Regions from separate parts of the Nonomuraea sp. 3N208 genome, predicted to be linked through region 2. Evidence: riboswitches for the same ligand, from Rfam matches in the RefSeq annotation. Region 2 holds a riboswitch; the other holds the start of a gene.
The links. A riboswitch is a leader RNA that binds a small molecule or an ion and turns the genes downstream of it on or off. The one in region 2 is predicted to bind glycine.
Positions count from the first base shown of each region.

Region 1 (7,834 bases), on a different contig from region 2:
GCTGATCAGCGCCGAGCACCTCGAACGGGTCCGCGGCTTCGTCCAGGACCCCTACCTGCAGGGGTCCTGTCCGGAGGGGAAGGGCTACTGGTTCCCGGCGACCGTGCTGACCCCGGAGGTCACCGACCGGGCGTTCACCGAGGAGATCTTCGGGCCCGTGGTGTCGGTGGCGCCGTTCAAGGACGAGGCGGACGCCGTCAGGATCGCCAACGACACCCCGTACGGACTGAGCGGCTCCATCTGGACCCGCGATGTCGGGCGGGCGCTGCGGGTGGCCAGGGCGGTCGAGTCGGGTGCGCTCTCGGTGAACTCGCACTCCTCGGTCCGCTACTGGACGCCCTTCGGCGGCTTCAAGCAGTCCGGCCTCGGCAGGGAGCTCGGCCCGGACGCCCTGGCGGCGTTCACCGAGACCAAGAACGTCTTCATTTCCTGGGAGTGACATAGTGCAGCGGTTGCAGGATCGGGTGGCGGTCATCACCGGCGCGGGCAGCGGCATCGGGCTCGCCACGGCCCGCAGGTTCGCCGATGAGGGCGCCAAGGTCGTCTGCGTGGACGTCGACGAGGAGGCGGGCGCCAAGGCCGCGAACGAGGTCGGCGGCCTCTTCGTCAAGGCCGACGTGACCAGCGAGGACGACGTCGTCAGGATGTTCCAGACGGCGTACGACACCTACGGGAGCGTCGACATCGCCTTCAACAACGCCGGCATCTCGCCGCCCGACGACGACTCGATCCTGGAGACCGGCATCGACGCCTGGCGCCGCGTCCAGGAGGTCAATCTGACCAGCGTCTACCTGTGCTGCAAGCACGTCATCCCGTACATGCGGCGGCAGGGCAAGGGCTCGATCATCAACACGGCGTCGTTCGTGGCCGTCATGGGGTCGGCGACGTCACAGATCTCCTACACCGCTTCCAAGGGCGGCGTGCTGGCGATGTCGCGGGAGCTGGGCGTGCAGTTCGCCAGGGAGGGCATCCGGGTGAACGCCCTGTGCCCCGGGCCGGTGAACACGCCGTTGCTGCGGGAGCTGTTCGCCAAGGATCCGGAGCGGGCGCAGCGGCGGCTGGTGCACGTTCCGGTGGGGCGGTTCGCCGAGGCGTCGGAGATCGCGGCGGCGGTGGCGTTCCTGGCGAGTGACGACGCGTCGTTCATCACGGCCAGCGAGTTCCTGGTGGACGGCGGCATCTCCGGCGCCTACGTGACGCCGCTCTAGGAGGAATCTTGCGTCCGGTCATCGGGATCACGTGTTACGTCGAGCCGGCGAAGTTCACGGTGTGGGCGGACATGACCGTCGCGTTGCTGCCGTACATGTACGTGGAGCAGGTCGTCCGCGCCGGCGGGCAGCCGGTCGTGCTGCCGCCGGCCGGCGATCCCGCGCGGCTCGTGGAACGGCTGGACGGGCTCATCCTGGCCGGCGGGGGTGACATCGACCCGGCGAGGTACGGCCATGAGCCGGAGGAAAAGATTGGGTATGTCCGCGGCTTCCGGGATGAAGCGGAGTTCGCGGTGCTGGCCGCCGCCCTCGACGCCGGACTGCCGTACCTGGGGATCTGCCGCGGCCTCCAGGTCCTCAACGTCGCCCTCGGCGGCACCCTGCACCAGCACCTCCCCGACGTGGTCGGGCACGAGGGGCACTCCCCCGCGCCCGGCCGTTTCGGCCCCCTGCCCGTCGTCCCCGTGCCAGGCACGCGCCTGGCCAAGGCGCTGGGCACGGAACCCGTGACGGTCCCGCACTACCACCACCAAGCCGTCGACCGGCTCGCCCCCGGCCTCACGGTCTCGGCGACCGCCGAGGACGGCACGATCGAGGCGGTCGAAATGGACTCGGGGTCGTTCACGATGGCAGTGCAGTGGCACCCGGAGGCGGCCGAGGACTGCGCGATCTTCGAGACCTTCGTGGCGGCCTGCCGCTAGCGGACCTGCTTGAGCACGCTGTCCAAGACGACGACGCCCGCGCCGTACTTCTGGTCGAGCTTGCGGCGCAGATCGTCGCCGGCCACCCAGGTGGCCACCTTCACCTGGTTCGTGATCTCATCGGTGGACGCCGACACGAGGCCGTCGCCCACCGCGGTCTCGGCCTCCCGCTGGATGCGCTGCAACTCTGCCTCGCTGTGCCGGGCGCCGGTCACGCACAGCGCGCCGCCCCACACCTCGCGGATCCACCCCTCGCGGCCCTGAAGATCGCCGGTGAACCTCAGGTTGACCACGTATTTGCGCGCGTCGAGGGTCTCTTCCTGCTCGGGGTCGGGCTCTGTCCCGAGCCGGTCGATCCAGGCTCCCGCGAACTCCTTGACCGTCCTGGCCCGCTCGATCGCCTCCTTCATGGTCCGCTCCGTCGTCTTCGCGGGCTCGACGGGCCGCCAACCGCCCGCGGGCTCGGGGCACGGGCTCGCGAACCTGTCCTGCCCCTCCGGATCCTCCTGGCCCCGTACCGGCTCCCCCGGCGGCTCGGTCAGCGTCAGCTTGCCGCCGTCCCAGGTGCCGACCACCCGGTACTCGCCCCATTTCACGTCGCGCAGCGACTCGTGCTTCACCTTGCTCCAGTCCCAGCCCACCACATCCGGACCACCGCACTGCGGCGGGAGCGAGTCGGCCACCGCCATGCACAGCTGCGGCCCGTGTCCGCCGCCTTCGAGCACCGTCAGGCTTGCCTCGTATCGAGGAGGCGGCGCCGGGGAGGCGGCACTCTCGGTGCCGCAAGACGTGATGGTCAGGGCGGCCGCGAGCCCGAGCGCCGCCGTTCGCTGATTCATGCCCCTTCAACGTGACCGCCGCCCAAGCGGTTCACGGGCGGTGCGAACGCGACAAGACCCCCGTAACGGCACTAGGCTTGCGGACATCACCGACGAAACCGTGCGGGAGAGCACCCTGACAGCCGGTCAGGGTCCCTGAAGGAGCAAGCCCTCCCCGCGAACCTCTCAAGGCAAAGGACCGCACGGACGAGGTGTCCTCTGGAAAGCAGGCCTGTGGGCCTCGCCGAAGGTGAAAGTCCGGCAAAACCCGGGCGAAGCTCTCAGGCATCGATGACAGAGGGGGAGGATGCTGGCATCCGATCCTGTCCTGAGGTGCGATAAATGTCCCGACCGACACCGCTACGAGACGTTCACGAGAGCCTCGGCGCTACGCTCACCGACTTCGCGGGGTGGCTCATGCCCCTCCGGTACGGCAGCGAGTCCGCGGAGCACAACGCCGTCCGGCAGGCGGCCGGGCTGTTCGACCTCTCGCACATGGGCGAGATCTTCCTGACGGGCCCGCAGGCCGGTCAGGCCCTGGACTATGCGCTGGTCGGACACCTGTCGGCGCTGGCGCCCGGGCGGGCCAGGTACACCATGATCGTGAACGAGCGCGGCGGAGTGCTCGACGACCTCATCGTCTACCGGCTCGGGGACGAGGAGTTCATGGTCGTGGCAAACGCCTCGAACTACGAAAAAGTCGGAAATGAGCTGAAAGAGCGCGCGAAGGCGTACAACGCCGTCGTGGACGACCGCTCGGACCAGTACGCGCTCATCGCCGTCCAGGGCCCGCGTTCCCACGAGATCCTCGCCACGCTCACCGATGCCGACCTCGAGGGCCTCAAGTACTACGCGGGCCTGCCCGCGCTCGTGGACGGCCGGCAAGCGCTGATCGCCCGTACCGGCTACACCGGCGAGGACGGGTTCGAGCTTTTCGTGGCCAACCAGGACGCGGTGCCGCTCTGGCACGCGCTCATGAAGGCGGGCGAGCCGCACGGGCTCAAGCCCGCCGGCCTGTCCAGCCGCGACACGCTCCGCCTCGAGGCGGGCATGCCGCTGTACGGCAACGAGCTCAACGCCGAGCTCACCCCGTTCGACGCGGGGCTGGGCAGAGTGGTGAAATTCGACAAGCCCGGCGACTTCGTCGGCAGGTCGGCGCTGGAGGCGGTCAAGGACGACACGCCGCGGCGCAGACTCGTCGGCCTGGTCGCGCGGGGCCGCCGGGTGCCGCGCCACGGCTACCCGGTCACCAAAGACGGCGCCGTCGTCGGCGAGGTCACCAGCGGTGCGCCTTCCCAGACTTTGGGCAAGCCCATTGCGATGGCCTACGTCGACGCCGACGTCGAAGAAGGCCTGGCTGTGGACATCCGGGGCAGCCAAGAACCTATGGACCTGGTAGAGCTGCCCTTTTACAGGAGGAAGAAGTGAGCAACATCCCTGACGAGCTGAGCTACACCAAGGAGCACGAGTGGGTGGCTGGGCTCGATGACGGGCTGATCGTGACCGTCGGCATCACGGCCTACGCCGCCGAGGCCCTCGGTGACGTGGTCTACGTGCAGCTCCCCGATGTCGGTTCGACCGTCGAGGGCGGCGACTCCGTCGGCGAGGTGGAGTCGACCAAGTCTGTGAGCGAGATCTACACGCCCGTCGCCGGCGAGATCGTCGAGATCAACCAGGCCGTCGTGGACGACCCGTCGGTCGTCAACAGCGACCCGTACGGCGAGGGCTGGATGTTCCGCGTCCGCACGGAAGGCGACGCGGAGGACCTGCTGTCCGCCGAGGAGTACACCGCGCTCACCTCAGGCGAGTCCTGACCCACTTCGCCGGGGCCCTGGCCAATGCCGGGCCCCGGCCTTGTATGAAAGGCGCCCATCAATGGCGATCAGCGTCTTCGACCTCTTCAAGATCGGCATCGGCCCCTCCAGCTCGCACACGGGCGGACCGATGGCCGCCGCCCACAAGTTCGCCCGCGGCCTGCACGAGGACGGCCTGCTGCCGCGCGTGGCGCGCGTCGAGGCCATCCTGTACGGCTCGCTCGGCCTGACCGGCAAGGGCCACGGCAGCGACAAGGCCGTCCTGCTGGGCCTGTCGGGCGAGAAGCCCGAGCTCGTGGACGTGGACACGATCGACGACCGCCTGGCCGCGATGCGCGCCTCGGGCACCGTCAACCTCTACGGCACCCACGAGATCCCCTTCGTCGTCGGCCAGGACCTCATCTTCGAACGCAAGATCTCCCTCCCCGAGCACCCGAACGGCATGCGCTTCACCGCGTACTCCGCCTCCGGCGAGAAGCTGCGTGAGAAGGTCTACTTCTCGGTCGGCGGCGGCTTCGTCGTGGATGAGAAGGCCACCGGCGCCGACCGCATCAAGCCGGACGACACCGTCCTGCCCTACCCCTTCACCACGGGGGAAGAGCTACTCAAGCACTGCTCGAACACGGGCCTGTCGATCTCCGCCCTGATGCTGGAGAACGAGAAGGCCTTCGGCCGCACCGAGGAGGAGATCCGCGCCGGGATCCTCAACCTCTGGCAGGTCATGTCGGACTGCGTCCGCCGCGGCATCGCCAAGGAAGGCGTTCTACCAGGCGGCCTCAAGGTCAAGCGCCGCGCCAACCAGCTCTACCGCCGCCTGCAGACCGAGCCTCCGGAGAAGGACCCGCTCCAGGCCATGGACTGGGTGACACTCTTCGCCCTGGCGGTCAACGAAGAAAACGCCGCCGGCGGCCGCATCGTCACCGCCCCCACCAACGGCGCCGCCGGCATCATCCCGGCCGTCCTGACCTACTACACCCGCTTCGTCCCCCACGCCGACGACGACGGCGTAGTCCGCTTCCTGCTCACCGCCGCCGCCATCGGCGTCCTCTTCAAAGAGAACGCCTCGATCTCGGGAGCCGAGGTCGGCTGCCAGGGCGAGGTCGGCTCGGCCTGCTCCATGGCCTCCGCCGCCCTCACGGAGGTCATGGGCGGGACGCCGGAACAGGTGGAGAACGCCGCCGAGATCGGCATCGAACACAACCTGGGCCTGACCTGCGACCCGATCGGCGGCCTGGTGCAGATCCCCTGTATCGAACGCAACGCGGTCGCCTCCAACAAGGCGATCACGGCGGCGAGAATCGCCTTGCGCGGCGACGGGAAGCACTATGTGGCCCTCGACAAGGCCATCAAGACGATGAGGGACACCGGCCGGGACATGCTGGACAAGTACAAGGAGACGTCGCGAGGCGGCCTAGCCGTCAATGTCATCGAGTGCTGACCTGACCGATGGCACCCCGGCTAAGCGGTGGCCACCTCACATGGCCGGGTGATGAGGGCGCGGTGCCACCCGAACCGGGCGGCAAGTTGCCGCCCGGTCAGCCATGCATCCAGTCGTAGGCTGCCTCATACCACAGTGCAAAGCGTCAGGCACCAACCCCCCAGGGGCGGTCCTCCCATAGGTCCGCGGCGAACACTGCGTGGGCGATCTGGCGGGGATCGAGCCGGACGACCACCTCGCCGCCCTCGGACTCTGCGAGGTCAGCGGCAGCCAGCCCTATCAAGGCGAACTCACCCGCCAGCGACCTCATGAGCCACTTCTCGAAATCCTCGGCCTGCAGCTCTTCGACCTCATCCCGAAGCCACGCTGCGCGAGCCCTGCCGATCAACTCCGCAGGAAGGCGAACCGTCACGGGCTGCAGCTGCTCGCTCAGCCGGCGACCTATCTCCGCCAGGTGGCGGCTGTCCGTCCGGAATCGCTCCTCTGCCGTGGACCCGTCCATGCGGACCTCTCTACTTCTTGAAGCGGTTGTCTGTGAGCAGCTTACGCACTGTGGTGTCCTTCGATGCCTTCGCCGCCTTTAACGCCTCCTCAACGGTCATCTCCAGGTACTCGCTCGGCATAACCGATTTGATGCTTCCCTTCCGGAAAGTCGCGATGAAATTCGACACCGTCATCGTGCGATTCTGAACGATGTCGCTATCAGCGTTGAGCGAGTTCTTCGCGGCGAATCGCTCATCGGCCCGCTTGGCAGCAGCGGCCGCCGCAGCCGCCGCCTCGTCGGCGTCTTCGGCGTTGGGCGGGCAGTTGTGGACGAGAAGGTCCGTCTCGGCGGCCGCAACATAATACGTGCGAACATTCTCAACGGTTAAGTTGTGGACGCGCCGGTTCTCGTTGCGGAACGAACTGACGGCGATTACGGTTACGGCATCCCCGGTGACATCCCGCAGTTTCATGCCCTTGTGAAGGTTCGCGGCGCTGACCCAGTCTCCGCGACCGATAACCCAGAAGGGATGCTCCGCAGTCGAGATCACCATTCCGGTTCCCTTGCCCTGATCCCCGTCGGTGTCGACCGTAATGCGCACGAGCTGCTTGTCACCATGGCTCGTGATGGTTGCCAGAACGGTTTCGGGCGTCGTCCTTCCCGTGACGGGATCAGTCGCCCGGACCTTGTCGCCGACCTTGAGGTCTTCGATACGTTTGTGTGTTCCGTTGGCCATCAGGACGAGCGTGCCGGGGACAAAACTGCTGCACTTCTTGAAAAGCTTGCCGAGTCTCTTGAAGGCTTCCTTGATTCCCTTGGCGCCGACCTTGACGCCATTCTTGGCGGTCCCAGCAGCACCTCCGGTGGCCATCATCATGCAGGCGGTGATGCTGTTCATGTTTACGCAATCGTAGGAATCCTCCAGCAGGAGCTTGGCCGCCCAGTGCATGTCGCGCCAGTAGTCGGGGATCTTGCCCGTGTTGGAGATGGGAATGCCAGCCAGATACGCCAGGGTGGCGCATGCGCGGGTGTTCAGCTTTCCGGTCAGCGCCCCTGCCAGCATCGCGGAGCCGAGGCACTCCGACTGGAACTGCTGAAGGTAGTGCATGCGCTGGAGCACAAGCTTGGCACGTCGCTTTCCTTCGGCTACCTGGGCCTTGAAGTTCTTGCACGTCTTTGAATTCGGCTTGGCGCATGCTTTGGCCTGCTTGCACTGGACGGTGAAACGTTCACCGCCGGTGCACCCGTGATCAGGAATCAGTCCTTCAGGATCGGACAGACCGATCGGATTGTTGCCGGCGTAGCTGTACGGGTTGATCCACTGCGGTTTGCCGACGGCGAGGAGCGGGTCGGTGGAGACGAATTTGGCGA
Region 1 covers NZ_JBQQBR010000001.1:306,836-314,669, reverse strand. Annotated here, with positions in the region: gene ACTWPT_RS01500 (aldehyde dehydrogenase family protein) at 1-439, shown strand, start outside; gene ACTWPT_RS01495 (3-oxoacyl-ACP reductase) at 444-1,208, shown strand; gene ACTWPT_RS01490 (gamma-glutamyl-gamma-aminobutyrate hydrolase family protein) at 1,217-1,909, shown strand; gene ACTWPT_RS01485 (hypothetical protein) at 1,906-2,748, opposite strand; glycine riboswitch at 2,842-2,939, shown strand; glycine riboswitch at 2,940-3,035, shown strand; gene gcvT (glycine cleavage system aminomethyltransferase GcvT) at 3,070-4,155, shown strand; gene gcvH (glycine cleavage system protein GcvH) at 4,152-4,541, shown strand; gene ACTWPT_RS01470 (L-serine ammonia-lyase) at 4,603-5,979, shown strand; gene ACTWPT_RS01465 (hypothetical protein) at 6,125-6,481, opposite strand; gene ACTWPT_RS01460 (RHS repeat-associated core domain-containing protein) at 6,492-7,834, opposite strand, start outside.
Region 1: linked by a shared signal. The riboswitch ahead of gcvT (glycine cleavage system aminomethyltransferase GcvT) and the one ahead of gcvP (aminomethyl-transferring glycine dehydrogenase) in region 2 are both predicted to bind glycine.

Region 2 (7,834 bases):
TGCTCGAACGCTGGGCGCGCATCGTGGAGCAGGCCTCCACCTGAGCGCCGCCCGTCATCTAGGGCCGGTCACCGAGCGTGATGTGAAAGAGTTCACCGCCGATGCGCGCGGACGGCGCCGCAAGATCGTAATGTTGAAACGCGCGGCGGCATGGACCACGGGGCGGAAGCGGCGGTAACTTTGTCTGCGTCCAAACCACCGTCCAGCGCCCCGAGTTGACCTTTGCCGCTGATCAGCGTATGTTGCGGCATTCGCAAACTTGAAAAAGCGAAGCGAGGCGCGCCCCGAGCACCGTCGCCGCGTCTTCGCGGTAGGAGGCCGAGCCGATCGATGCCGAGCGTCTACTGCACGCAGTGCGGGCACGCCAACCCCGAGGATGCCCGTTTCTGTTCCCGTTGTGGGTCACCGCTGACCAGACCCGAGGTCTCCGGGGACACCACGTCGACGATCTCTGTCGCGGGAATCGAGGCATACGAGGCTGAGACAGGCGACATGCTCCTGGCCGAGAGGGCGCTCGTCGAGCAGCTGCCACCAGGCGCGGCGTTGCTCACGGTGACCAGGGGCCCCAACCAGGGCAGTCGTTTCCGGCTCGACAAGGACCTCACCACGACCGGGCGCCATCCGGAGAGCGACATCTTCCTCGACGACATCACGGTCTCCCGCCGCCACGTCGAGTTCTACCGGCATCGCGGCGGCCAGTTCTCCGTCCGCGACGTCGGCAGCCTCAACGGCACCTACGTCAACAGGGAGCGGATCGAGGAGGTGCCGCTGCATTCCGGCGACGAGGTGCAGATCGGCAAGTTCCGCCTGGTCTTCCTCATGCGGGGCAACGCGGGGGCATGAGCGAGCGTAGCGAGCGACCAATGGACACAGCTCCCTGCGGACTCATGAGGCCGGAGGACTCATGAGCGAGCGTAGCGAGCGACCAATGGACACAGCTCCGTCCGGACTCATGAGGCCGGAGGACTCATGAGCGAGCGTAGCGAGCGACCAATGGACACAGCTCCGTCCGGACTCATGAGGCCGGAGGCCTCATGAGTCCGCAGGCGGCACGCTCGCATATGAGCATCGGGGAGGTGCTCGCGCTCCTGCAGGGCGAGTTCCCCGATGTCACGATCTCCAAGATCAGGTTCTTGGAGGGCGAAGGGCTGATCGAGCCCGAGCGCAGCCCCTCCGGCTACCGCAAGTTCACGCACCTGCACGTCGAGCAGCTGCGTTTCATCCTCACCGAGCAGCGCGACCACTACCTGCCGCTGCGGGTGATCAAGGACAGGATGGCCGAGAGCTTCGGCCGTCCCCGCGCGGTGCAGCAGACGCAGGAGATCAAGCTCAGCCGTGCCGAGCTGCTCGAGTCCGCGGGGATCGACGAGGAGACGCTCACCGAGCTGGAGGACTACGGCCTGCTCGCCCCCGTGGCCAGGCGCTACGACGAGGAGGCGCTGAAGGTGGCGCGCACCGTCGGCGCCCTGGCCCGCTTCGGCCTGCACGCCCGGCACCTGCGCGCGGTCAAGGCGGCGGCCGAGCGCGAGTGCGGCCTGGTCGAGCAGGCCGTGGCGCCGGTGCTGAAACGGCGCGCCCCCGGGGCCATCGGCGAGGCTGAGGAGACCGCCAGGGAGCTGTCGTCCCTCCTGCTCGATTTGCACGCATCACTGGTGCGCACGGGCGTACGGTCGGTCCTGGGGCGTTGAGAGCTAGGCGAGCAGGGAGCCGACGGCACATTCCAGGCTCGCCGGGTGTTACGTTGAATTGAAGTACCCAGTCGAGCGAAGAGCTGTGCCGGGTGACCGGTCAGGAATACGGAGCAGCCCGTGTTGCAGATGGAGGTCGTGGGCGTAAGAGTTGAAATGCCCACAAATCAGCCGATCGTCTTGCTCAAGGAGGCACACGGGGAGCGGTTCCTTCCTATATGGATTGGCATGACCGAGGCGACCGCCATCGCCCTGGCCCAGGCAGAGGAGCCCCCGCCGCGGCCGCTCACCCACGACCTCTTTCGCGATGTGCTGAGCGCCCTGGGCGTCGGCTTGCGGGCGGTCAACATCGTCGCCCTGCGTGACGGCATCTTCTTCGCCGACCTGGTGTTCTCCAATGGCGTGGAGGTGAGCGCGCGGCCGTCGGACTCGATCGCGCTCGCGTTGCGCACCGGAGCACGCATCTTCGCCAGCGAGGAGGTGGTCCAGGAGGCCGGCGTGGTCATCCCTGACGACCAAGAGGACGAGGTGGAGAAGTTCAGGGAGTTCCTTGACACGATCACTCCCGAAGACTTCGGCAGAGCGGGGTAGGTATTTCGGTGCATTTACGCTTCACGACGCGCCGAGCCGGATCGTTGACTGAGCATGGTCACGGTCCTACGGTGCAAGTGAAACCCGTGGCCGCCCTTCATGAACCCCCAGATCAGGCCACGGGATGAGAGAAAGCCGGAGGTCCGCGTGGCGGTCAGCAGCGGCGAGGGAAAGACGGCCGGCCAGGAAGATCCGGTGCGGCGTGAGAACGCGCGGCAGCGTGCCGGGGAGCAGGGTCTGCTCTTCGACGAGCAGCCGTCGGCGTTGCCGGGCGACATCGGATACCGCGGGCCCACGGCCTGCGCGGCGGCCGGCATCACCTACAGGCAGCTCGACTACTGGGCGCGCACGGGCCTGGTAGAGCCCACGATCAGGGCCGCGCAAGGCTCGGGCTCCCAGCGCCTCTATAGCTTCCGCGACATCCTGGTGCTCAAAGTCGTCAAGCGGCTCCTCGACACCGGGGTGTCGCTGCAGCAGATCCGTACGGCGGTGCAGCATCTGCGCGATCGCGGGGTCGCCGACCTCGCCCAGATCACGCTCATGAGCGACGGCGTCAGCGTCTACGAGTGCACCTCGGCCGATGAGGTGATCGATCTGCTCCAGGGCGGCCAGGGCGTGTTCGGCATCGCTCTCGGCCGGGTGTGGCGCGAGGTCGAGGGATCCCTCGCGGAGCTGCCGGGGGAAAGAGCGGCGGTCGAGGACACCGTCCCGGCCGACCACCCCGCTGACGAGCTCGCCCGGCGCCGCCGCGCCCGACGGATAGGGTGAAATGCCCTTGTAACACACAGGGGTTGTAATCTAGGACAGCAAGGCTGACGACCCCGTGCGGGAGAGTCCCTGGGACCCTGGGTCCCTGGGCGCCGAAGGAGCAACCCTCCCCGGAATCTCTCAGGCACCCCGTACCGCTCGGGCGAGGCAACTCTGGAAAGCAGGCGCGCCCGCCAGGCGTGCCTCACCGACGGTGCAAGCCCCTTTCGCGGGGGTGAAGCTCTCAGGTCGCGGCGACGTCGCGCTGACAGAGTGGGGAGATCCGGCACTCGCCCGCGCCCTGGCGCCGGTCTCCATAGCCTCAGGAGGCACTGTCCATGACCGACCTGTCAGCTCCGCCGTTCTCGTCCAGGCACATCGGCCCGTCGGAGGCCGAGCAGCAGCGGATGCTCGAGGCCGTCGGCTTCGAGTCCGTGTCCGACCTGGTGGCCGTGGCCGTCCCCGAGGCCATCAGGGCCAAGGACCGGCTCAAGCTGCCCGCCGCCGCGAGCGAGACCGAGGCGATCGCCGAGCTGCGTGTCCTCGCCGGCCGCAACCGGGTGCTGACCTCGATGATCGGCCTGGGCTACCACGACACGATCACGCCCGCCGTCATCCGCCGCAACCTGCTGGAGAACCCGGGCTGGTACACCGCGTACACGCCGTACCAGCCGGAGATCTCGCAGGGCCGCCTCGAGGCGCTGCTGAACTTCCAGACGGTCGTCTCCGACCTCACCGGCCTGCCGGTGGCCGGCGCCTCCCTCCTCGACGAGGCCACGGCCGCGGCCGAGGCCATGACGCTGGCCCGGCGTGCCGGCAAGTCCAAGAGCAGCGTGTTCTTGGTCGACGCCGACGCGCTGCCGCAGACCAAGCGGGTGCTGGCCACTCGCGCCGAGCCGCTCGGCATCACGCTCGTGGAGCACGCGCTCGACGGCGAGCTGCCCGAGTGCTTCGGCGTGCTCGTCCAGTACCCCGGGGCCTCTGGACGGCTGCGTGACTTCCGCGCCGTGGCCGCGGGCGCGCACGAGGCGGGCGCGCTCGTCGTGGCCGCCGCCGACCTGCTGGCCCTCACGCTCGTGGCCGCGCCGGGCGAGCTGGGCGCGGACATCGCGGTCGGCTCCTCGCAGCGCTTCGGGGTGCCGTTCGGGTTCGGCGGGCCGCACGCCGCCTACATGTCGGTACGCGAGGGGCTGCAGCGGCAGATGCCCGGCCGCCTGGTCGGCGTGTCCGTGGACGCCGACGGCGACCCCGCCTACCGGCTGGCCTTGCAGACCCGTGAGCAGCACATCCGCCGCGAGAAGGCCACCAGCAACATCTGCACCGCGCAGGTGCTGCTCGCCGTCATCGCCGGCATGTACGCCGTCTACCACGGCCCCGACGGCCTGCGCCGCATCGCGCACCGGGTGCACCGGCACGCCGTCGCCCTCGCCGACGGGCTGCGGGGGGCGGGCCTGGAGGTCGTGCACCGCGAGTTCTTCGACACCGTCCTGGTCCGCGTGCCCGGCCGGGCCGCCGAGGTCGTCGCCGCGGCCGCCGAGCGGGGCGTCAACCTCTGGCAGGCCGACGCCGACCACGTCTCGGTCGCCTGCGACGAGAAGACCGGCGCCGCCGAGGTGGCCACGGTGTGGGCGGCGTTCGGCGTGGACGGCTCCGACGTGGCGCTGGACGGCGACGCGCTGCCCGCCGCACTGCTGCGCGAGTCGGCGTACCTGACCCACCCGGTCTTCCACAGTCACCACTCCGAGACGGCGATGCTGCGTTACCTGCGCAAGCTGCAGGACAAGGACATCGCGCTGGACCGCTCGATGATCCCGCTCGGCTCCTGCACGATGAAGCTGAACGCCAGCACCGAGATGGAGCCGATCACCTGGCCCGAGTTCGCCGCGATGCACCCGTACGCGCCGCCGGCCCAGGCCGAGGGTTACGTGGAGCTGATCGGCACGCTGGAGCGCTGGCTGGCCGAGATCACCGGCTACGACGCGGTGTCGATCCAGCCGAACGCCGGCTCGCAGGGCGAGTTCGCCGGGCTGCTGGCCATCCGCGCCTATCACCACGCGAACGGCGAGACCGGGCGCGACGTGTGCCTCATCCCGTCCTCCGCGCACGGCACCAACGCGGCCAGCGCCGTCATGGCCGGCATGCGGGTGGTGGTGGTGGCCTGCGACACCGACGGCAACGTGGACCTGGCCGACCTCGACACCAAGATCGCCAAGCATCGTGACACGCTGGCCGCGATCATGGTGACGTACCCGTCGACGCACGGCGTGTACGAGGAGAGCATCACCGAGGTGTGCGCCAAGATGCACGAGGCCGGCGGGCAGGTCTACGTCGACGGCGCCAACCTCAACGCGCTGGTCGGGCTGGCCAAGCCGGGCGAGTTCGGGGCCGACGTGTCCCATCTCAACCTGCACAAGACGTTCTGCATCCCGCACGGCGGCGGCGGCCCCGGCGTCGGCCCGGTGGCGGTGCGCGGCCACCTGGCGTCCTACCTGCCCGGCCACCCGCTGCACAACGACACGCCCGTCGGGCCCGTCTCTGCGGCCCCGTACGGGTCGGCGGGGATCCTGCCGATCTCGTGGGCGTACATCAGGATGATGGGCTCGGACGGCCTCACCGCTGCGACCGAGCAGGCCATCCTGTCGGCGAACTACCTCGCCCGGCGCCTGGCCCCCCACTACCCGGTGCTGTACACCGGGCGGGGCGGGCTGGTGGCCCACGAGTGCATCGTCGACCTGCGGCAGATCACCAAGGAGACCGGCGTCACCGTGGACGACGTGGCCAAGAGGCTCATCGACTACGGCTTCCACGCGCCCACCATGTCGTTCCCGGTGGCCGGGACGCTGATGATCGAGCCGACCGAGAGCGAGGACCTCGGCGAGCTCGACCGGTTCGCGGACGCGATGATCGCCATCCGGGGGGAGATCTCCAAGGTGGCGTCCGGAGACTACGACAAGACCGACAACCCGCTGCGCAACGCGCCGCACACGGCCGAGTCCGTCGTCGCCGACGAGTGGGCGCACCCTTACTCGCGGTCCGAGGCCGCCTACCCGGTGCCGTCGCTGCGGGACGGCAAGTACTGGGTGCCGGTGCGGCGCATCGACCAGGCGTACGGTGACCGCAACCTGGTGTGCTCGTGCCCGCCGCTGGAGGCCTACGAGGACTGAGCCGTACGGCCGGCCGGCCCTGAATCGAGGGCCGGCCAATCCTTCGCCGTCAACTGAGCAGACATGATCGCCAGAAGTCGTTAGGCTCGGTGCGACCGTCGCCAGAAGGAGCTCTCTTGACGTCCTCAGAGCTGGAGACACCGCCTCTCGACACCGCCCGCCGCCTTGCCGAGGACGGCGATCTCGACGGCGCCGCCGCCATCCTGAGCCGGCTGGCCGCCGACCCCGAGGGGCCCGATCGGGCCCAGGCCGCCGTGGGGCTGGCCGTGGTGCTGGAGGAGCGCGGCGACGTCGAGGCCGCCCGGGCCGCGGCCAGGACCGCGCTGGCCACCGGCCATCCCGAATACGCCGCACAGGCCGCCTGCCATCTCGCGCAGGGCTTCGAGCGGGAGGGCAGGGCCGAGCAGGCCAGGGCCGCCTGGCAGGCCGTGCTGGGCGTCGGCACCGCCGCGTACGTGCCGCTGGCCCATCTCGCGCTGGCCCGGCTGGCCGCCGACCTCGACGAGGCGGAGAGTGAGCTGCGGGCCGCCATGGCGGCAGGCGACGGCCAGATCGGGGCGCACGCGGCGCGGCAGCTGGCCGATCTGCTGATGGAGCACGGTGAGCCGGGAATGGCGGCCGACGTGCTCATGGAGGCGCTGGAGTCGGCTCTCGAAGAGGACGTGCCGGGGCTGCGGGTGCAGCTCGGGATCGCGCATCTGGAGCTGGCCTGCGCCGAGTTCGCCGAGACCGTGGAGGGCGGCGCCGACCCCCAGACCAGCGCGCTGGCCATCGAGCTGCTGGCCCGTACCCTGCCGCTGCGCGGGCGGGAGGAGGACGCCGAGCGGGTGTGGTCGTACGGGCTGGAGCACGAGGACGAGACCTTGGCAGCCGAGGTCCGCCTCCGCTACGACCGCGACGCCTGAGATCCCACGGCCGTCTCCGCTTGTTTCACGGTCCAGGTCGGCCGGCGGCTTCGTGCCCAGCACATAACGGGCCGTGGCGACCCCAGCAACTGCGCGCCCGCCAGATTCGCCCGGATCTCCGCCCCTTCCGTGCCGACGCGCTCGGCCAGCGGCAGCATGACCGCCTCCGTGATGAACGCCGCCAGCATCGCCGAGGTGCGCGGGGTCGCAGGTCCTGGATGGCTACCGGACGCGGCGGGCCGCCGCGGCGCGCGAGGTGCTGCGCTTCACCGACCGGCTGTTGCGGGTCGAGGCGATGGAGGGGTTCAGGACCGGCCCGGCCGCCCTGGCGCTCGGCTTGGCCACCCGCCTGCCGGGGCTGCCGCGGGAGCTGGCGCGGAGGATGTCCTGCCTGACACGCGTCCCCTGGCGCACCGGAGCCCCGCCCCTGCCCGTGGCGTCCGACCGGGCGGCCGCCTGAATCGCCTGGCCCGGCTCAGCCGCGGCGCATGATGGCCGCGGCGGCGGCCACGTTGATGATGACGATCGCCAGCCAGGTGATCGTCAGCCCCACCAGGCCGGCGTTGCCCGCCGCGATCGCCGTCAGCGGGATGCCGATGCCCATCGAGCCCAGCGCGATCGGGATCATCGCAGCGCCGGGGTTCTTGCCCTGGTGCCGGTGTGGGGCGGCGCCGCGTACGGCCAGCTCGGCCTGCACGCGGGCGGCGATCGTCTCGTCGAGACGTTCCACGAACGACTC
Region 2 covers NZ_JBQQBR010000017.1:55,467-63,300, forward strand. Annotated here, with positions in the region: gene ACTWPT_RS25670 (sugar phosphate nucleotidyltransferase) at 1-44, shown strand, start outside; gene ACTWPT_RS25675 (FHA domain-containing protein) at 331-843, shown strand; gene ftsR (transcriptional regulator FtsR) at 1,035-1,688, shown strand; gene ACTWPT_RS25685 (bifunctional nuclease family protein) at 1,809-2,279, shown strand; gene ACTWPT_RS25690 (MerR family transcriptional regulator) at 2,427-3,047, shown strand; glycine riboswitch at 3,096-3,194, shown strand; glycine riboswitch at 3,195-3,308, shown strand; gene gcvP (aminomethyl-transferring glycine dehydrogenase) at 3,365-6,190, shown strand; gene ACTWPT_RS25700 (hypothetical protein) at 6,307-7,095, shown strand; partial or broken gene ACTWPT_RS25705 (TetR/AcrR family transcriptional regulator) at 7,077-7,292, opposite strand; gene ACTWPT_RS25710 (hypothetical protein) at 7,352-7,555, shown strand; gene ACTWPT_RS25715 (hypothetical protein) at 7,571-7,834, opposite strand, start outside.